One region of the Arthrobacter sp. MDT2-16 genome, then DNA from elsewhere that is predicted to be linked to it. Evidence: predicted binding sites of a transcription regulator. Region 1 holds the regulator's gene; the other holds the start of a gene.
The links. Region 1 encodes Rex, which represses fermentation and respiration genes when NADH is low (regulators of the CRP and FNR family bind a similar motif). Its sites were predicted from a motif close to CTTGTGAANNNNTTCACAAG; they were not measured.
Positions count from the first base shown of each region.

Region 2: a site for Rex is predicted at 5,309-5,328, ahead of rhaI (L-rhamnose isomerase). Genes of this name have one in related genera too.

Region 1 is NZ_JBTNDP010000001.1:393,913-403,989, forward strand. It holds gene ACX80N_RS01940 (1,4-dihydroxy-2-naphthoate polyprenyltransferase) at 1-211, shown strand, start outside; gene ACX80N_RS01945 (DUF4229 domain-containing protein) at 232-537, opposite strand; gene ACX80N_RS01950 (PLD nuclease N-terminal domain-containing protein) at 568-1,011, shown strand; gene ccsB (c-type cytochrome biogenesis protein CcsB) at 1,120-2,142, opposite strand; gene resB (cytochrome c biogenesis protein ResB) at 2,142-3,917, opposite strand; gene ACX80N_RS01965 (cytochrome c biogenesis CcdA family protein) at 3,931-4,647, opposite strand; gene ACX80N_RS01970 (TlpA family protein disulfide reductase) at 4,765-5,328, opposite strand; gene ACX80N_RS01975 (histidine phosphatase family protein) at 5,419-6,093, opposite strand; gene ACX80N_RS01980 (YceI family protein) at 6,251-6,808, shown strand; gene ACX80N_RS01985 (hypothetical protein) at 7,021-7,656, shown strand; gene ACX80N_RS01990 (redox-sensing transcriptional repressor Rex) at 7,675-8,382, opposite strand; gene ACX80N_RS01995 (glutaredoxin family protein) at 8,517-8,789, opposite strand; gene ACX80N_RS02000 (HAD family hydrolase) at 8,850-9,662, shown strand; gene ACX80N_RS02005 (30S ribosomal protein bS22) at 9,765-9,863, opposite strand; gene ACX80N_RS02010 (helix-turn-helix domain-containing protein) at 10,059-10,077, opposite strand, start outside.
Region 2 is NZ_JBTNDP010000001.1:753,355-763,431, forward strand. It holds gene rhaS (rhamnose ABC transporter substrate-binding protein) at 1-243, opposite strand, end outside; gene ACX80N_RS03715 (ABC transporter permease) at 304-1,392, opposite strand; gene ACX80N_RS03720 (ABC transporter permease) at 1,463-2,512, opposite strand; gene ACX80N_RS03725 (sugar ABC transporter ATP-binding protein) at 2,509-4,059, opposite strand; gene ACX80N_RS03730 (LacI family DNA-binding transcriptional regulator) at 4,177-5,208, opposite strand; gene rhaI (L-rhamnose isomerase) at 5,452-6,618, shown strand; gene ACX80N_RS03740 (bifunctional aldolase/short-chain dehydrogenase) at 6,615-8,687, shown strand; gene ACX80N_RS03745 (rhamnulokinase) at 8,689-10,077, shown strand, end outside.

The sequences.
Region 1 (10,077 bases):
CATCCTGCTGCCGCTGTTCCTGAGCTACGACTACCCCTGGATGCTGCTCGTCCTGCTGCTCGTCCCGGCGTGCATCATGCCGAGCCGGCTAATGCTCCAGGGCACACAGCGCAGGAGCCTGATCCCGGTGCTGAAGCAGACGGGTCTGATCAGTCTGGCGTTCAGCGTCCTGTTCACGGCGGGAATCGTGGTGACGACACTCCGGGCCTGAACGAGGACCTCAGGGTCCGCTCAGGCCGCGTCGCGGCGCGGCTTGCGGTCGGCGTTCACCGGTGTGTTGGGGTCCAAAGCGTCCTCGGCGGCGGCGTCGTCGAGCTCCACGGCGGTGCGGACGGGTGGGGCGCCCGGCGTGAGGCGGCGCTGCAGGGTCGTCGCGGCGGCATCGCGGAGGTCCCGGGCGAAGAGGTACGTCACGCACCATGCGAGGATCGCAGCGACCACCGCGGACAGGAAGAGTCCGAGGCCCAGCAGAACGCATGCAACGTAGAAGACGATGATCAGCAGCAGGCGCAGGGCAGTGAATTTGAGGAAGGCCACTCTCCAAGTTTACTCGCCTACAATTGGCGCATGCCCCGCCTCCTGCTCATAGCCGCGATCCTGGGGGTCGCCGTCGTCATCTACGCGTTGATCGATTGCGTCATGAGCCGAAAACACGAAGTACGGAGCATCTCCAAGACCGCGTGGTTCGTCACCATCCTCGTCCTGCCGCTCATCGGTGCGGGAATGTGGTTCCTGTTCGGCCGTCCGCGCAAGCAGGGACCGTCGGGCCCGCGGCGGCCCGCACCCCGGAAGCCCACCGCGCCCGACGACGATCCCGCCTTTCTGCAGAATCTCGAGGCCCAGCGCTGGCAGAGGGCCCGCGAGGAGGAGCGGCGTCGGCGCGAGCAGGAGCAGAAGGAACGCGAGGCCAAGGCCCGCGAGACCGGCAAGAACCCTCCTGTGCGGGACGACAAGCACGACGGCGAGGGAGACGACGCCGGCCCCGGACCCACGGGCGCCCACCACCCCTGACGGCTCGGGACCGGCCTGCGCCGGGCCCGCGCGTGCCGGTGCATTCCCCCGGACATCGAAGAGCCCCGCGGCAGCTGCCGCGGGGCTCTTCCGTCCGGTCGGGAGGACTCAGCCTGCGTAGCTGTGCAGTCCCGAGAAGTAGATGTTCACGATCGTGAAGTTGAAGACGATGCAGAGGTAGCCGACGATCGACAGCCACGCTGCGCGCGTCCCCGTCCAGCCGCGGGTGGCGCGGGCGTGGAGGTAGCCGGCGTAGACGGTCCAGATGACGAAGGTCCAGACCTCCTTGGTGTCCCAGCCCCAGTAGCGGCCCCAGGCCTGCTCGGCCCAGATCGCACCCGCCATGAGGGTGAAGGTCCAGCCCACGAAGGCGATGGCGTTCAGGCGGTAGGACAGGTTCTCGAGGCTGAGGGCGGACGGCACCAGGCGGAGGAACCTGGCGGTGTCGGCCTTGCCCGCCAGGAGCTTGGCCTCGCGGGAGGTCTGCAGGAGCTGCAGCACCGACATCGCGAACGTGATGGTGAACATCGCCGAGGACGCGACGGCGATGGAGACGTGGACCACCAGCCAGTAGCTCTGCAGGGCCGGGATCAGGTTGGCGACGGGCGTCGGGAAACCGACGGTCGCGGCACAGAGCATGATGACCACGAGTCCCACCACGAAGGACCCGACGAAGCGCAGGTCCTTGCGGGTGAGCGTGACGAGGAAGATGACGGCGACGAGGAAGGCGCCCGTGGTGCAGAACTCGTACATGTTGCCCCACGGCACGCGGTGGGCGGCGACGCCGCGGGTGACCACGGCGGTGCCGTGGATCAGCGCTGCCAGGACCGTCAGCGCGACGGCGATCCGCGCCCGTCCGCGGCGGGGCCCTGCCCCGTAGTCCATGGAGTCGTCGGCCGTGGCGGGCACGGTGGCGGCCGACGTCGACCCTGTTCCGCGCGCCCCGACGCCCGCGAGGGTGCGCGCGGGCGCATCGGCCCGGGCGAGGCGCGTCTCGAGCGTGCTGATGGTCGTGCTCGACTTCACGAGGTCGAGGACGAAGAACACGAGGGCCACCATGTAGGCGATGGAGGCCAGCAGCATGAACAGCTCACTGGCCTGCCCGAGCTCGGCGTTGACTGGTACTGGCATCAGTTGTCCTTTGCGTTGTGGTGCGACTGCCCCGAGCCGGCTGCCGACGACGCGGCCTCCTGCTCCCTATGGTCCCCCGTGGTGCCGGACGCGACCAACCAGTGGTCCGCCAGCAGTTTCCCGACGGCCTGGCCCTCGGCGGCGAGCCGGTGGTCCTCGCCGCGTGCCAGCAGGCCGTACTCCAGCATGATGCGCCCGTCGGGGTGCTCACCGGTCCGCACCCACAGCCTGCGGCGCCCGATGAACAGGGACGCGGTGAGGCCGAGGAGCGCGAGCGTGGAGAACACGAGGGCTCCCACTTCGCCCGGGTCGTGGTGGATGTCGAGGGCGACGTAGCGCTTGAGCCCGTCGAAGGTGATCGAACCCTTGCCCTCGGGCAGGTCGTAGGTCTGGCCGACGCCGAGCACGATCCCGCCGGCGTCGTTGTTCCGGCTGTTCAGCTCGGTCAGGTTCTCCGTGTCGAGGACGTAGACGTTCTCCGGGGTGCCGTCGTCCAGACCGAGGTCCCCGTAGTAGGAGTTGAGGTTGAGCTGCGGGTTGAACGGGTCCGGGTCCCGCGAGAAGGACACACCGTCCTCGTCGACGAAGGCCGTGGGGAGGAAGAACCCCACGAAGCCGAGCTGCTCCGGCCGGGCGTCGGGCGCCTTGATGACGATCAGGGACGTGTAGAGGCCGTCGGACGGGACCGACACCACGGGCCCCTGCGACGCGACATTGCCCTCGCCGTCGCGCACCGTCACAACGGGCGCGTACCCGTTGCCGACGAGGTAGACGTTGGTCCCGCCGATGCTGAGCGGCTCGTTGACCTTGAGGACCTGCTGCTCCTCGTCCCGGCCCGGGCCGTCCTGCGTGGTGAGCTCGGCGGTGAAGTCCAGCGGCTGGCCGTAGTGGCTCTCCTGCTCGCGGTCGAAGCGGACGTCGAAGGAGTCGAGGCGGAGGGAGTAGGGCTCGAGCCGGTCGTCGGAGAAGTTGGACCCCGGACTGAAGCTGTCGTAGCCGATGAGGGTGTTGACGAAGCTGTCGCCCTCCACGACGACCTTCTGACCGTTGTAGCCGAACAGCCCGCCGACGGCCACCGAGACGAGCACCCCGATCAGCGAGGTGTGGAAGACGAGGTTCCCGAGCTCCTTGGCGAGGCCGCGCTCGGCGCCGACCGACGGGCGGTCGGTCCCGGCGTCGCGCACGTCGACGCGGTAGCCGCGCTTCTTCAGCAGCACCGCGGCCTGCCCGGCGGCGGACGACGGCGTCAGTCCGGCCTCCCGCGCGCGATCCGCGGGCACCTCGAGCGTGCCGTAGACGGGCAGGCGGGAGAGCCGCCTGGGCGTGCGCGGCGGCTTCGATCGGACCGCCCTGAAGTGTGCGATCGCGCGGGGAACCACGCAGCCGATCAGCGAGACGAAGAGCAGGAGGTAGATGGCCGAGAACCACACCGACGAGTAGACGTCGAAGAGCTGGAACCAGTCGAGCACGGGCCCGGTGTCCGGGTTGTCCTGGAGGTACTGCGTGACGACGGCGGGGTTCGCGGGCCGCTGCGGGAACAGCGAGCCCGGAACAGCCGCGACGGCGAGCAGCAGGAGCAGGAACAGCGCTGTCCGCATGCTCGTCAGCTGCGTCCAGGCCCAGCGCAGCGTGCCGAAGAACCCGAGCGAGGGCAGGACGACGTCGGACGCGGCACCCGCGGCGCCCGCCCTGTCCCTCGTGTCCTGCGAGACGTCCTGCTTCACTGTGCCCTTCCCCTCGATGACGATCCGTCGTGGCGTGATGCGGCCCCGCATGCCATGGTGCGTGTCATATCGGCAGCACCACGGTGCCGATCAGCAGATCCTGCAGCTGCGTGATCAGCAGGTTCCAGACGCCGCTCACCATGAGCACGCCGACGAGCACCAGCATGCCGCCTCCTGCCCGCTGCAGCAGGAGCCGGTGCCGTCGGAAGAAGGCGAGCGCCCCCATCCCGCGGCGCACGCCGAGCGCGATCAGCAGGAACGGCAGGCCGAGGCCCAGGCAGTAGACGAAGGTCAGCACGGCGCCCTTGAGCGCCGTCGCGTCGTCACCGGAGATCGCCAGCAGCTGGACCGCGCCGAGCGTCGGGCCGATGCAGGGCGCCCAGCCGAGGCCGAAGGTGACGCCGAGCAGTGGGGCGCCCAGGAGTCCTGCCGGAACCCTGGCGTGCACCCGGCTCTCCCGCTGGAACCAGGAGAGGCCGCCCATGAAGACGACGCCCAGCAGGATCACGACGACGCCGAACACCTGGATGAGCCATCCCTGCGAGACGCGCAGGAAGGATCCGAGCTGCCCGAACAGCGTGCCGTAGGCCATGAACACCGCCGAGAACCCGAGGACGAACAGGCCGATGCCGGCCACCATGCGACCCCTCCTCTGCTTCTCGAGGTCCACGCCGGTCAGCCCGGTGACGTACCCGAGGTAGCCGGGCACCAGTGGCAGGACGCAGGGCGAGGCGAAGGACACCAGGCCGGCCAGCAGGGCGACCGGCAGGGCGAGGAGCATCGAGCCGTTGAGGACGGTGTCGGCGAAGCCGTTCCCGGCGGCGAGTGGCACGGACGCGATGAGCGATCCTGCCTGCGGGGCGGCCAGGAGGCTCATGGGCGGGGCGCGGCCGACGCGCTACTCGGCGAGGGCATCGCTGATCAGGGCCTTGAGTGTGCCGCGGTCCGCGAGCCCGAGGATCCGCGCGGAGACCCGTCCCTCGCGGTCGAGGACGATCGTCGTGGGGACCGCCTGCGGCGGCACGTACTGCGTCATGTCGAGCAGCACCCGGCCGTCCTTGTCGTCGAAGCTGGCGTAGGGGATGTCGAAGCTGCGCTCGAACGCCTCGGCGGTCGCACGCTCGTCCCGGATGTTCACGCCGTAGAAGGCGGCGCCCTGCGGCTCGTACTCGTCATGGAGCGAGACGAGGTCGGGCGCCTCCTCGCGGCAGGGGGCACAGGAGGCGTACCAGAAGTTGAGGACGGTGACCTGGCCCTTCCAGTCGGCGCTGGACACGGACGTGCCGTCGAACAGCGCACCGGAGACCTCGACCGGCTCTCCCCTCTCGGCGTACTCGGTGACCGATCCGTCGCCCGCGATGTAGTTCTTGCCGTCGCCCGCGGCGGCCTGCTGCGCGAGGGGGTCCTCGGCGGCGCAGGACGTGGCTCCGAGGGCAACCGGCACGGTGAAGGCCAGCGCCATGCCCAGCTTGAGCAGGAACCGGCGCTTCGGGGGACGGCTGCTTGGTGTCACGGCTTCTTCCGTTGATTTCTACGTCGTGTAGTAATTCTATTACGCCCCGGGGACATTCGCCGCACCGGGCAGCAGATCGGCACACGGCTCGACGTAGCTCACACGCTGGATCGTGTCGCCCACGAACTCGAGCGACGTGATGGAGGTGAGGGTGCATTCGCGCTGCCGGGGGTCGTGCCACAGGCGCCTGTTCTCCGCGGCGAGCCGCGTGACCCAGATCGGGAGCTGGTGACTGACGAGGATGGCTTCGGCGGGCCGGTCCGGGGCATCCCCGGCCAGCTCGATGGCCTGCCGGCGTGCATCCTGCACTCCTGCGAGGACGCGCTCGGCCTGCCGGGTGTAGGGCTCTCCCCACGAGGGCCGGAACGGGTTGACGAGGAGAGGCCAGTAGCGGGGCTGGCGGAGCCTGCTCCGGATCCGCGACATGCCCTCGAAGCGGTTCTCCGCCTCGATGATGCGCTCGTCGGTGGTGATGCCGAGACCGAGCGCGTCCGCGACCGGCTGCGCGGTCTCCTGGGCACGGGTGAGCGGGGACGCCACGAGGTGCACGATATTGGCGCCGTCGTCCCGCCGCCGTTCGAAGTGGTCGGCCATCTGGGCGGCCATGCGGCGCCCCAGCTCGGAGAGATGGAACTCGGGAAGCCGTCCGTAGAGGACGCCGTCGGGGTTGTGGACCTCACCGTGGCGCACCAGGTGGACGGTTGATCGCTGCATCCTCCCAGTTTCCCGCATGCGCGTACACGAGAGCGAATCGCTCCGATTCCTTCTGCTGAGGGCGTTCAGTTGAACCTTTGAGGAAAGTGTGGAATAAAACATGCATACGCATGCTTATCTATCCCGTACCCACCGCTCAGCCTCACAGGAGTTCATCATGACCGTTCCCTCCAGCCTCACCACCGGCACCTGGTCCTTCGATCCCGCGCACAGCGAGGTCGGCTTCAGCGTCCGCCACGCCGGCATCAGCAAGGTGCGCGGCGCCTTCCGCGACGTCGACGCCTCCCTCACCGTAGGGTCCTCCCTCGAGGATTCCAGCATCTCGGCGACCATCCGGACCGCATCCTTCACCTCCGGCGACGAGAACCGCGACGCCCACGTCAAGGGCGCGGACTTCTTCGACGTCGAGGAGTTCCCCGAAATGACGTTCGTGTCCACCTCGCACGAGGGCTCGGGCGAGACCTACCGGATCAACGGTGACCTCACCATCCGCGGCATCACCCGCCCCGTGGTCCTCGACGCCGAGTTCAACGGCGTGGCAGTGGACCCCTTCGGCGCCACCCGCGCCGGCGTCTCCGCCTCGACGAGCATCTCCCGCAAGGACTTCGGCCTCACCTGGAACGCAGCCCTCGAAGCCGGCGGCGTCCTCGTGGGCGACAAGGTGACCATCACGATCGACGCGGCATTCGTGGCACCTGCCGCCGTCGCTGTCTGACCCGTCCCACACCGACATGAGGCGGCCCCGCGCCGCCCCTTCCACGCCCTGGCCGGCGCCGTCCTCCCGACGGCGCCGGCCGTCTGCGTCGAGCCCTGTTGTCTCCGGTGGCCGACGAACTTAGTCTTGCAGCGACCCCATCCACGCTGGGCGCGTCCATGGGGGCACCGGCGGAAGGATGACCGAATGAGAGCGCAACGGAGGACGCCGCGATGAGCACGCCACAGGACAACCCGGGAACCGGACAGAACGACGGCCGGGGATGGAACCCGCCCGGCGCGGACGGGAGCAGCCAGCCGGGCCCGTACAGCCAGCAGAGCCCCTACGGCTACCAGGCGGCTCAGCCCTCGGGCTATGCCTATCCCACGTCGGCCGGCGCTGCCGGACCCGTGGAGAAGGGGCCGGCACCCAGGGAGGTCATGAGGGCCTACTACCTGATCCTGGCTGCGGGCGTGCTCTACCTGCTGTCCTCGCTCATCTCCGCCCTGACCACCGAGGTGCCCGACGTGGCCGGCGCGTCGTTCGGTCTGGGGCTGACGGTGGTCTTCGCCGTCCTCTTCGCTGCCGTCTACGTGGTCCTCGCGATCTTCATCCGCAAGGGCCAGAACTGGGCGCGCATCACCGCGACCGTGCTCGCCGCGCTGAACGTGGTGATCACGCTCGGCACCCTGCTCCTGCTGCCGCTCGCGAGTCAGGCGGCCGCGGCCGGCGGGCAGACGATGCCCGAGACACCGGCGCTGTCGATGGCGCTCAGCGTGCTCGTGATGCTGGTCGGGGCCGCCGGCGTCGTGATGACCTACCTCAAGCCCGCACGGCCCTACTTCGCGCCGCAGAGGCTCGGGTACTGAGCCGGGCGGCCGCGCTTCCTACTGGGCGCGGGAGATCGGACCGAGGTCCGGCTCCTGCGCCCTCTGCGCGTGGTAGGCGAGGATCTGCAGCTCCGTGGACATGTCCACCTTGCGCAGCTGGACGTGCGGCGGCACCTGCAGCACCACGGGCGCGAAGCTGAGGATGCTCGAGATGCCGGCGGCCACGAGCCTGTCGCACAGTTCCTGCGCCACGGACCCGGGCACCGAGAGGACCGCCATATTGGTCCGCGTCCGCTCCAGCACCGCTTCCAGCTCGCTGATCGCACTGACCCGCAGGTACCCGACCTCGGTGCCGACGACCAGCTGGTCCGCGTCGAAGAGCGCCACGATCTCGAATCCCCGCGACACGAACCCCGAGTACCCTGCGAGCGCGCGGCCGAGGTTGCCCGCACCGATGATGGCCACGCGCCAGTCGAGGGTCAGTCCGAGCGCGATCGAGATCTGCCGGTTGAGGACCTGGACGTCGTAGCCGACTCCGCGCGTGCCGTAGGACCCGAGGTAGGAGAGGTCCTTCCGCAGCATCGGCGAGTTCACGCCGGCGGCGTCCGCCAGCTCCTCGGAGGACACGCGTTCGGTCCCCTCGGCAAGGAGGGAGTTGAGTGCCCTCAGGTAGATGGTGAGGCGGGCCACCGACGCGGGCGGGATGTGGCGTGCCCCGTCACCCACGGGGCGTAGGCCTGGCATGTCCGGCGTTGTCACTGTCATCGGCTCCGTCGCTAGCGCCACCGTCCGCGATGGACGGGCGGATACTCCGGACCTCGTCGTCGGGGCGGGAGTATCACCACTGTATGCCGACGGCGCGGGGCCACCAAGCCGGTGAAGCGGCGCCCGCCCAGGGCTCAGCCGCCCGGCGGCCGCGACAGGAGCCGACGCAGCCTGGCCTCGTCGATGGACCAGAAATCGCGCTGCACGCCGTCAATGAACAGGACGGGCAACTCCTCGGCGAACCGCACCCCGAGCGCGGGCGCCTGGGTGACCGACAGCTCCTGCCAGCCCACCCCGACATCGGCTGTCACGCGCGCGACGACGTTCCGAGCGTCCTCGCAGAGGTGGCACTCGGGGCGGGTCAGGAGCACGACGCCCGGACCCGGCATCTCGGCGGGTGATTTCATGCTCCCAGCGTACCGCCGCGCCGCAGCGGGGGCCCGGGGGCGAACAACTACACTCGGAACATGCCGGACGCCGCCCGGGGCACGCAGCCCCTCCCAGAGCCGCCGGTACCGTCGCAGGGCGAAGCGGCGTTCTTCGACGTCGACAACACACTGATGCGTGGCGCGAGCCTGTTCCACGTGGCCCGCAAGATGTACCAGCGGAGGGCGTTCACCCTGCGGTTCGCCGCCGGCCTCGCGTGGAAGCAGCTGCGGTTCATCATGCGCGGCGAGACCATGACGGACGTCAACTCGGTGCGGGACGCGGCGCTCGCCTTCGCGATCGGCATCGCCCACGAGGACATCCTGGCGCTCGGTGAGGAGGTCTACGACGAGATGATCGCGTCGAAGATCTGGCCCGGCGCCCGCGCCCTGGCCGAGCAGCACCTCTCCTCCGGCCGCCAGGTCTGGCTCGTGACGGGAACGCCGGTGGAGGTGGCGGGCGTCATCTCCAGCCGCCTCGGGCTGACCGGCGCCCTCGGCACGGTGGGCGAGGTCGCGGAGGGTCTCTACACGGGCAAGCTGGTGGGCGAGTTCCTGCACGGGCCCGCCAAGGCCGCCGCCGTGCTGGAACTCGCGGAACGCGAGGACCTCGACCTCGCACGCTGCTGGGGCTACAGCGACTCCTACAACGACATCCCCCTGCTGACCGTCGTCGGCCACCCCGTGGCCATCAACCCCGACAGCAGGCTCCGACGCCACGCGCGGGCCAACAACTGGCCGGTCTACGACTTCCGCAGCGGCCGCCGCGCGGCGACGTTCGGGCTGCGCGCGGCCACCGTCGCCGGCTCCATCTACGGGCTGTGGCGCGGCTTCTCACGGTTCAGGAGCCGCTGACGGGCCGGCAGCCGCCCACCCCGGGAACGACGACGGCCCGGCTCCCCTGCCACGAGGGCGGAGATCCGGGCCGGTCGGCTCCGGCGTGACGCCGGATGCTGGCTACTTCTTGTTGCGGCGCTGGTGGCGCGTCTTGCGAAGCAGCTTGCGGTGCTTCTTCTTGGCCATACGCTTGCGGCGCTTCTTGATAACTGAACCCATAGAGTCCTCACAGACTGTCGTGGTGCCAGCACGGACCACGGCCGGAAGCCGGAGACCCGCACTGGTGGCGAATGGCGTGTGCCTGCTGGCAGTTGCCCGGATGATGCAATAAGTCGAGCGGGCGAGAAGCCCGCCCAAAACGCTCCTTAACAGGGTACATCCGTTTGGAGAACGGACCGGACGGCCACCAGCGGCTCAAGCGCTCTCCGTCTGG
Region 2 (10,077 bases), 360 kb from region 1:
CCCGGCCTCCGTCGCGCCGTCCTCGCCGCCGCCCAGCACCACGTCGGTGTAGGGGTTGTTGAGCTGTTTGGGGATGAACGTGATCGTCTGCTCGCCGTCCGCTCCTGCGCCGCCGCCTTCCGTGCCGCCGCCACCCTCGGTGGCCGCACCGCCACCGCAGGCACTGAGGACCAGCGCGGCGCTCGTCGCGAGAGCCGCGAACGCCGCCCGGCGCCGGGTGGATCCGGAATGAATAGACCTCATCGTTTTTCCTTTCGAAGGGCGCTGGGAACCAGACGCCGGGTGCAACCCCAGGGGGACGGCCTAGGGAAGTGGTGCTGCGCGGACCTGCCTGGCATGGCGTGCCCGCTGGACGGCGGCGGCGATGTTCGGCGCCACCACGGAGAGGATGAGAAGGGACCCCGTCACGATGATGAGGACCACCTCGGAGACGCGGTCCAGTTTGAGCGCGTAGTTGATGGTGCCGATCAGCAGCACACCGGCGAGCACGCCCGGGATGGACCCCTTGCCGCCGAAGATCGAGACGCCGCCCAGCAGCACGGCGGCGATGACCGCCAGCTCGAGTCCGCTCGCGTTGTCGCTGCGGGCGCTCGAGTAGCGGAGCGTCCAGTAGATGCCGGCGAGCGCCGAGACGGTCCCGGTGGCCAGGTAGAGCACGAACTTGGAGCGGGCCACGTCGATGCCCACGAAGGTCGCGGCCTCCCTGCTGTATCCGAGGGCGAAGAGCCCTCGGCCGAACGGCGTGAAGTGCAGGACGACGGCGAACGCGATGATCAGCACCACCACGCCGATCATCACCGTGGGGATCCCCGTGCCGCCGATCTTCGAGGTGAAGAACGACGTGAGCCCGGGCGGGAAGTTCGCCACCGCGTTGTCGCCGATCACCACGAGGGCGAGGCCGCGGAACAGGGCGAGCGTGCCGATCGTGACGGCGAGGGACGGCAGACCGAGATAGGCGATGAGCACCCCGTTGAACGCGCCGGCCATGAGGCCAGCGAGGACGCAGATCACCAGGACGAGCGCGATCGGCATGCCGCCCTGCCAGAGGACGCCCATGAGGGCGCTGGTGAGCCCGGCGATGCTCGCCACCGAGAGGTCGATCTCGCCGGAGATGATCACGAGCGTCATCGGCAGGGCGATGAGCAGCGTGGGGATCACGTCCAGGAGCAGGAAGCCGACGGTGACGGGCGAGGCGAAGCGCGGGATGGCGATGCTCGCGTAGAGCACGACGACGACGAGCACGTAGATCATGATCGCGTCGCGTCCGAGCAGGACCCGCGCGGCGCCCGTGCGGCCCTTGGGGACGGCGAGCACCTTGGTGGTGTCCGCCTTCCCCGCGGCGGGCCGGCGCGTGCTCTTCTCCTCGGAGGTCCTCGTACCTGGGGCGGCCATGCGCTTGCCTCTCACTGGTTTCTCCGTCGGGCCCTGCTCGGGATCGACGGCGGTCCGGGAACGCGACGGATCAGACATTGCGGGCCTCCGCTATGCGCAGCTTGCGGGCCGACCGCACGCTGGCGATGCGGTCGATGACCACGGCCGCGAGGATGAGGATGCCCACGATGGCCTGCTGCCAGAACTTGTCCACCCGCAGGGCCGTCAGGGCGCTGGTGATGGTGGTCAGCAGGAGGGCGCCGATCGTGGCGCCCACCACGGTGCCGCTGCCGCCGAAGATCGCGACGCCGCCCACCACGGCCGCTGCGACGACGTCGAGCTCGAGTCCGGAGCCCGTCGTCGCGCCCACCGAGTTGAAGCGGCTGGCGTACAGCACGCCCGCCAGTCCGGCCAGCAGGCCGTTCACCACGAAGGCGAGGAGGACCCGGCGGGTGACGGGGATGCCGAAGAGCCGGGCGGCGTCGGGGTCGGAGCCGATGGCGTAGAGGTCGCGGCCGGGTCTGGTCCCGAGCATGTACACCGCGACGATCGCGACGACGACGACGGCGATCAGGGTGATCACGGGGAACCCGAGGATCGTGTCCACGGACAGGTTGCCGAACGCCTCGGGGCGGTCACCGGCGAAGTACTGGGTCCCGCCCGCCCAGGCGTTGTTGATGCCGCGGAAGATGTACAGGGTGCCGAGCGTGATGACGAGGGCCGGGACCTTCGCGATGGTGATCAGCAGGCCGTTCAGGGCTCCGAGCACCGCGCCGAACAGCATGCCGAGCACGAACACCGCGATGATCGGCAGGTTCGGGGCGGCCACGAAGATGCTGCCGGTGCCGAAGGCCACGAGTCCGAGGATGGAACCCACCGACAGGTCGATGTTCCGGGTGATGATCACGAGGGTCTGGCCGACGGCGAGGATCATCAGGATGGTCGCGTTGAGCAGGAGGTCCTTGATGCCCTGCTCGCTGAGGAACAGCGGGTTGAGGGCCGCGGTCACCGCCACGAGGATCACGAGGGCGAGGATCACCGGGAGTTCGCGGAGCCTGAGGAAGGAGGCGAGCGGCGAAGGACGGGAGTGCCCGGGGGTGGGGTGCGCGGGAGCCGCGCCTACCGTGCGGTCGAGGCTCATCGCGAGGACTCCAGGGATGCGGTGGCTGCGTGCATGACGGTCTCGGCGGTGGCCTCGGACCGGTCGAGGTGGCCGGTGATCCGGCCCTCGCGCATGACCAGCACGCGGTCGGCCATGCCCAGCACCTCGGGGAGCTCGGAGGAGATCATGAGGATCGCGATCCCCCGCCCGGCGAGCTCGGACAGGAGCCGGTGCACCTCCGCCTTCGTGCCGACGTCGATCCCGCGGGTGGGTTCGTCGACGATGAGCAGCTTCGGATCCGTCGCGAGCCATTTCGCGAGGACCACCTTCTGCTGGTTGCCACCGGACAGGGTGGAGACGGCGTGCTCGGGAGAACCGGCCTTCACCTGCAGGCGCCTGCCCCACGTCTCGGCGGCCGCACGCTCGGCGCGGGCGCTGATGACGCCGAAGCGTGCGAGCGAGTGCCGGAGCGTCAGGGCGGTGTTGCGCTCGACGGACAGGTCCATGACGAGTCCCTGCTTGCGCCGGTCCTCCGGGACGAAGCCGATCCCGGCGTCGATCGCGGCGCGGGGGTCCCTGTGCCGCAGCGGCCGCCCGGACATCTCGACGGTGCCCGACTCGTAGCGGTCGATGCCGAAGACCGCCCGGGCCACCTCGGTGCGCCCGGCCCCCACGAGGCCCGAGAGTGCCACGATCTCGCCTGCGCGCACCTCGAAGTCGATGTCGTGGAAGACACCGGGCCGGGTCAGTCCGCGGACACGCAGGACGACCTCACCCGCCTGCGTCTCGGTCTTGGGGAACAGGGCGTCGATGTCGCGGCCCACCATCTCGCGGACGATCGCCTCGACCGACGTCGCATCCGTCTCGTGCGTGGCGATGTAGGTGCCGTCGCGCATGACGGTGATGCGGTCGCACAGTCCGAAGACCTCGTCGAAGCGGTGGGAGATGAAGAGGATGCCGCTGCCGGCGTCGCGCAGGCGGCGGGCGACGGCGAACAGGCGCTCCACCTCGACGCCGCTGAGCGCCGCCGTGGGCTCGTCCATGACCAGCACGCGGGCGTCCAGGGAGATGGCCTTGGCGATCTCGATGATCTGCTGGTCGGCGATGGACAGGCCTTCCGCCACGCGGTCCGGGTCGATCGGGACGCCGAGCTGGTCGAACAGCTCCTTGGCGCGCCGGCGCATCTCGAGGCGGCTGATGAGGCCGAAGCGGCCCTTCGGCTGGCGCCCGATGAAGATGTTCTCGGCCACCGTGAGATCGGGGAAGAGGGTGGGTTCCTGGTAGATGACCGAGATGCCGGCGGCCTTGCTGTCGGCGACGTTGCGGAAGCTGACGGCCCGCCCCGCCACGAGGAACTCACCGGCGTCGGGCTGGTGCACCCCGGCGAGGATCTTCACGAGCGTGGACTTGCCCGCCCCGTTCTCACCGACCAGCGCGTGGATCTCACCGGCGGCGAGGTCGATGGTGCCGTCAGCGAGGGCCACCACAGGCCCGAAGGTCTTCAGCGCTCCCCTGAGGCTCAGGACCGAGGCCCGCTCCGGAGCGGTCGGATCTGTGGCTTCGCTGCCACCGTCGAAGTGCGTCACTGCGACTCCTCAGGAAAAATGAATCGTTTCAGAGCATCGGTTCACCTCGAATAGTAGGCGTGACCCACATCACCGTCAACAGCCCGAGACCGACCTGTGACCTCGGGTGCCGCGGAGTCAGCCGACGGCGCCGACCACCGCCCGGGTGCTGCCGCGCTCCACGAGCTCCGGGTCGAAGATGACCTGGCGGCGCCGCGATGCCGGGCCCTCGATCTCCTCGAGGAGGAGCTCGACGGCGGTTCTCCCCATGAGCGTGGTCGGCTTGCGGACGCTCGACAGCGGGACCACCGCGGAGGCCGAGAAGTCGATGTCGTCATACCCGATGAGGGCGATGTCCTCGGGGATCCGCAGGCCGTGGATCATCAGCACAGCCTGCATGACGCCGATCGCGAGGAGGTCGTTGGCGCAGAAGACGCCGTCGGGCAGTTCCCCCCTGGGTCGCTGGGCGATCCCGTCGCCGACGTCGCGGCCGGCGAGGACCGTCATGGCCCCGGCCTCGACGACCTCGAGGACCGCGCCGTCGTGCTCCTCGACCGCCTGGCGCGCGCCGGCGAGCCGATCGGCCACCTGGCGGTAGTCGGCCCGGGTCCCCACGAACACGATGCGCCGCCGTCCCGCGTCGAGGAGGTGGCGTACCGCCATGTAGCCTCCGGCGACGTCGTCCACGGACACCGAGCTGCAGCGCCGCTGCGCATCGGTGCGGTCCACCAGCACCACCGGCATCCCGCGCGTGCGCAGGGCCTCGACGCGGGGCCCTACATCGCCGACCGGGGAGATGAGCATGCCCTGGACGCGCTGTTGCTCGAAGACGTCGATGTAGCGGGCCTCGCGATCGGCGTCCTGGCCGCTGTCGCCGAGCACCACGGTGCTGCCGTTCTCGGCCGCGCAGTCCTCCGCGGCGCGGGCGAGGGAGGAGAAGAACGGGTTGCCGACGTCGAGCACGACGAGCCCGATGGTGCGGCTCTGGCCCGCCCGGAGCTGCCGGGCGGCGTCGTTCCGCACGAAGCCGAGCGCGTCGATCGCGCCCTGGACACGCTCACGGGTGGCGGACGAGACGCGTGCGGGATGGTTCAGCACGTTGGACACCGTGCCCACCGCCACCCCTGCCCGGTCGGCGACGTCCTTGATGCTGACGGGTCGGCTCTCCATGGTTCCCTCGACTACCTCGACGCTCGGGTCCGGCCGTGGTTCGGCCGGACCGGCAGGACTGTTGACACTCGGTCTGGAGCAAGGATAACTTTGAAACGTGCTAATGAAACGATTCAAAAGCACGACGATCCTCTCGTCGCTTCCCGGCCCGTTCCGGGCAGGTGACGACACCCGAATATTCGCCGCCCGCGGTGCCACGGAGCATGCAGCGGCCGCTCACCCTTCCGACGCTGGAGAGAGTACATGACTGTCATCGACGACATCGCCGCGGAGCTGGATCAGCTCGCCATCGAGGTTCCCTCCTGGGCCTACGGCAATTCCGGAACACGTTTCAAGGTGTTCGCGACCCCCGGCACTCCCCGCACCGTCGAGGAGAAGATCGCCGACGCGGGCATGGTCAACAAGCTGACCGGTCTCGCCCCGAGCGTCGCACTGCACATCCCCTGGGACAAGGTGGACGACTACGGGATCCTGGCCTCCCACGCGGCTGACCACGGCGTGCGGCTGGGCACCATCAACAGCAACACCTTCCAGGACGACGACTACAAGTTCGGCAGCCTGACCCACAGCGACGCCGCCGTGCGGAACAAGGCGATCGACCACATGTACGAGTGCATCGAGGTCATGAACGTCACCGGTTCCCGGGACCTGAAGATCTGGCTCGCCGACGGCTCGAACTACCCCGGCCAGGCGGACATGCGCTCCCGTCAGGACTGGCTCCAGGACTCGCTGCGGAAGGTCTACGACCGCCTCGGCGAGGACCAGCGGCTCGTGCTCGAGTACAAGTTCTTCGAGCCGGCGTTCTACCACACGGACGTCCCCGACTGGGGCACCTCCTACGCGCACTGCCTGCAGCTCGGCGAGAAGGCGCTCGTCTGCCTCGACACCGGCCACCACGCCCCGGGGACCAACATCGAGTTCATCGTGGCGCAGCTCATCCGCCTCGGGAAGCTCGGCTCCTTCGACTTCAACTCGCGCTTCTACGCCGACGACGACCTCATCGTGGGGGCCGCCGACCCGTTCCAGCTCTTCCGCATCATGGCCGAGGTGGTCCGCGGCGGAGGCCTCGACCCGTCGAGCGGGATCGCGCTGATGCTGGACCAGTGCCACAACCTCGAGGAGAAGATCCCCGGCCAGATCCGCTCGGTGCTGAACGTGCAGGAGATGACGGCGCGCGCGCTGCTCGTCGACCGCCCCGCGCTCACCGCGGCGCAGCAGTCCGGCGACGTCCTGGGCGCCAACGCCATCCTGATGGACGCCTTCTACACGGATGTGCGGCCCGCCCTGGCGCAGTGGCGCGAGTCGAAGGGCCTGCCCGCCGACCCGATGGCGGCCTACCGGGAGACCGGCTACCAGGACAGGATCAACACCGAACGACAGGGCGGCCAGCAGGCCGGATGGGGAGCATGACAGTGACGACGACGACGGGACCCATGACCACCTCGACCAACCCCACGGTCGGTGAGCTCATCGAGCGCTCCAACCGGCTGGGCGCCGACAAGCGGAACACGAACTACGCCGGCGGCAACACCTCGGCAAAGGGCAGGGGGGTCGACCCGGTGACCGGCGAGGACGTCGAGCTGCTCTGGGTCAAGGGCTCCGGCGGTGACCTCGGGACGCTGAAGGAGTCAGGACTCGCGGTCCTCCGCCTCGACCGCATGCGCGCCCTCCAGAGCGTCTACCCGGGCGTGGAGCGCGAGGACGAGATGGTCGCCGCGTTCGACTACACCCTGCACGGCAAGGGCGGGGCGGCACCCTCCATCGACACGGCCATGCACGGCCTCGTCGACGCAGCCCATGTGGACCACCTCCACCCCGACTCGGGCATCGCTGTCGCGACGGCCGCGGACGGTGAGGCGCTCACCTCCACCGTCTTCGGGTCGAAGGTCGTCTGGGTGCCCTGGCGTCGTCCCGGTTTCCAGCTCGGGCTCGACATCGCCGCGATCAAGGCCGCGAACCCCGAGGCCATCGGCACGATCCTCGGCGGCCACGGCATCACCGCGTGGGGTGAGACCTCCGCGGAGGCCGAGGCGAACTCCCTGGAGATCATCGAGACGGCCGAGCGGTACATCGCCGAGCACGGCCGGCCGGAGCCCTTCGGACCGGCCCTCGAGGGCTACGCCGCGCTGCCCGAGGCAGATCGCCGCGCGAAGGCCGCCGCCCTCGCCCCGACCATCCGAGGGCTCGCCTCCACGGACAGGGCGCAGGTGGGCCACTTCATCGACGACCCCCGCGTCCTAGACTTCCTCGCGTCGGCGAACCACCCCCGGCTGGGTGCGCTCGGCACGAGCTGCCCCGACCACTTCCTCCGCACCAAGGTCAAGCCGCTGATCCTCGACCTCCCGGCCGGCGCCGACGTCGAGAGCTGCCTGCTGCGCCTGCGCGAACTGCACACCGAGTACCGCGCGGACTACGCCGCCTACTACGACCGGCATGCCACGCCGGACTCCCCCGCCATGCGCGGCGCGGATCCCGCGATCGTGCTGGTGCCCGGCGTCGGCATGTTCTCCTTCGGCGCCAACAAGCAGACAGCCCGGGTCGCCGGTGAGTTCTACCTCAACGCGATCAACGTGATGCGCGGTGCCGAGGCCATCTCCACCTACTCCCCCATCGACGAGGCGGAGAAGTTCCGCATCGAGTACTGGGCCCTCGAGGAGGCCAAGCTCGCCCGCATGCCGAAGCCGAAGTCCCATGCCGGGCGCATCGCCCTGGTGACCGGGGCGGCGTCGGGCATCGGCAAGGCCATCGCCACGCGGCTCGCCGCGGAAGGCGCCTGCGTGGTCATCGCCGACCTCAACATCGACAGCGCCACCACGGTCGCCGAGGAACTCGGTGGTCCGGACGTCGCGATCGGCGTCCAGGCGGACGTGACGGACCCGGCGCAGGTGCTGGAGGCCGTGAAGGCCGCCGTCCTCGCCTTCGGCGGCCTGGACCTCGTGGTCAACAACGCCGGGCTGTCCATCTCGAAGCCGCTCCTGGAGACCACCGAGAAGGACTGGGACCTGCAGCACAACGTCATGGCGAAGGGCTCCTTCCTCATGTCGCAGGCCGCCGCGAAGGTGCTGATCGAGCAGGACATGGGCGGGGACATCATCTACATCTCCTCGAAGAACTCCGTGTTCGCCGGCCCGAACAACATCGCCTACAGCGCCACGAAGGCGGACCAGGCGCACCAGGTCCGCCTCCTCGCCGCCGAACTCGGTGGCTACGGCGTCCGCGTCAACGGCATTAACCCCGACGGCGTGGTCCGCGGTTCGGGCATCTTCGCCGGCGGCTGGGGCGCCAAGCGGGCAGCGGTCTACGGCGTGGAGGAGGACAAGCTGGGCGAGTACTACGCGCAGCGGACCCTGCTCAAGCGCGAGGTGCTGCCGGAGAACGTCGCCAACGCGGTGGCGGTCCTGACCTCCGCCGAGCTCTCGCACACCACCGGCCTGCACATCCCCGTGGACGCGGGCGTCGCTGCCGCGTTCCTGCGCTGACATGGCCGGTGGCTCGACCACGGGTGGTCCGGCGGTGTTCGCGGCCGTCGACATCGGGGCGTCCTCCGGGCGCGTGATCCTCGGGAGGCTCACCGACGCCGGCCCGGAGCTGACGACCGTGCACCGCTTCCCCAACGGGGTGCAGTTCCTCGGCGGCGCCCTGCGCTGGGACGTCGAGGCTCTGTTCGCCGAGGTGCTGGCCGGTCTCCGCCTGGCAGGCGAGGCCGCGGCCCGAACGGGTGGAACGATCGCGAGCATCGGGATCGACACCTGGGCGGTGGACTACGGGCTGGTCGACGACGCCGGCACGCTCCGCCACCTGCCGTTCAGCTACCGGGACGGGCGCACCGAGGCGGTGATCGACGTCGTGCATCGGGCCGTACCCCCGGAGCGGCTCTACGCGCGGACCGGGCTGCAGTTCCTGCGCTTCAACACCGTCTACCAGCTGGCTGCGGAGCGCTCGCTGGACGGCGTGCAGGCGCTGCTCATCCCCGACCTGCTCGCCTACCGGCTCACCGGCGAGCGCCGCACGGAGGCCACGAACGCCTCCACCACGGGACTGCTCGACGCCGCCACCGGCACCTGGGCGGTCGATCTCTTCGGTCCGCTCGGCCTGTCCCCCGAGCTGTTCCCGCCGCTCGTCGAGCCGGGCGTCGTCGTCGGGCGGCTGCTGCCCGGGATCGCGCGGGCCACGGGCCTGGCGGAGGCGACGGCGGTCGTGGCCGTGGGCTCGCACGACACCGCGTCGGCCGTCGCGGCGGTCCCCGCGACGTCGGCCTCCTTCGCCTACATCTCCTCGGGGACGTGGTCGCTCGTCGGCGTCGAGCTCGACGCGCCCATCCTCACCGAGGAGAGCCGCGCCGCAAACTTCACCAACGAGCGCGGCGTGGACGGGACCATCAGGTACCTCCGCAACACCGGCGGCCTCTGGCTGCTGCAGGAATGCCTGCGGCAGTGGAGCATCGAGGGGCCGGAGCCGGATCTCGCCGCCCTGCTGGCGGCCGCCGCGGCCCTGCCGGCGGGCGGACCCACCATCAACCCGGACGACCCCTCGTTCATCCCCCCGGACAGCATGCCCGCGCGCATCGTGTCCGCCGTCGCCCGCACGGGGCTCGCCCTGTCCACCGAGCGGGCCGCGATCGTCCGCTGTATCCTCGACAGTCTCGCCCACGGGTACGCACGGACCATCGCCGACGCCGAGAGGCTCACGGGGACGACCGCCGAGGTCATCCACATCGTCGGGGGCGGCTCGCAGAACGCACTGCTCTGCCAGCTGACGGCTGACGCCGCCGGCCGGCGGGTCCTGGCGGGTCCGGTCGAAGCCACGGCACTCGGCAACATCCTCATCCAGGCGAGGTGGGGCGGCCGGCTCGACGGCGGCCTCCGGGAG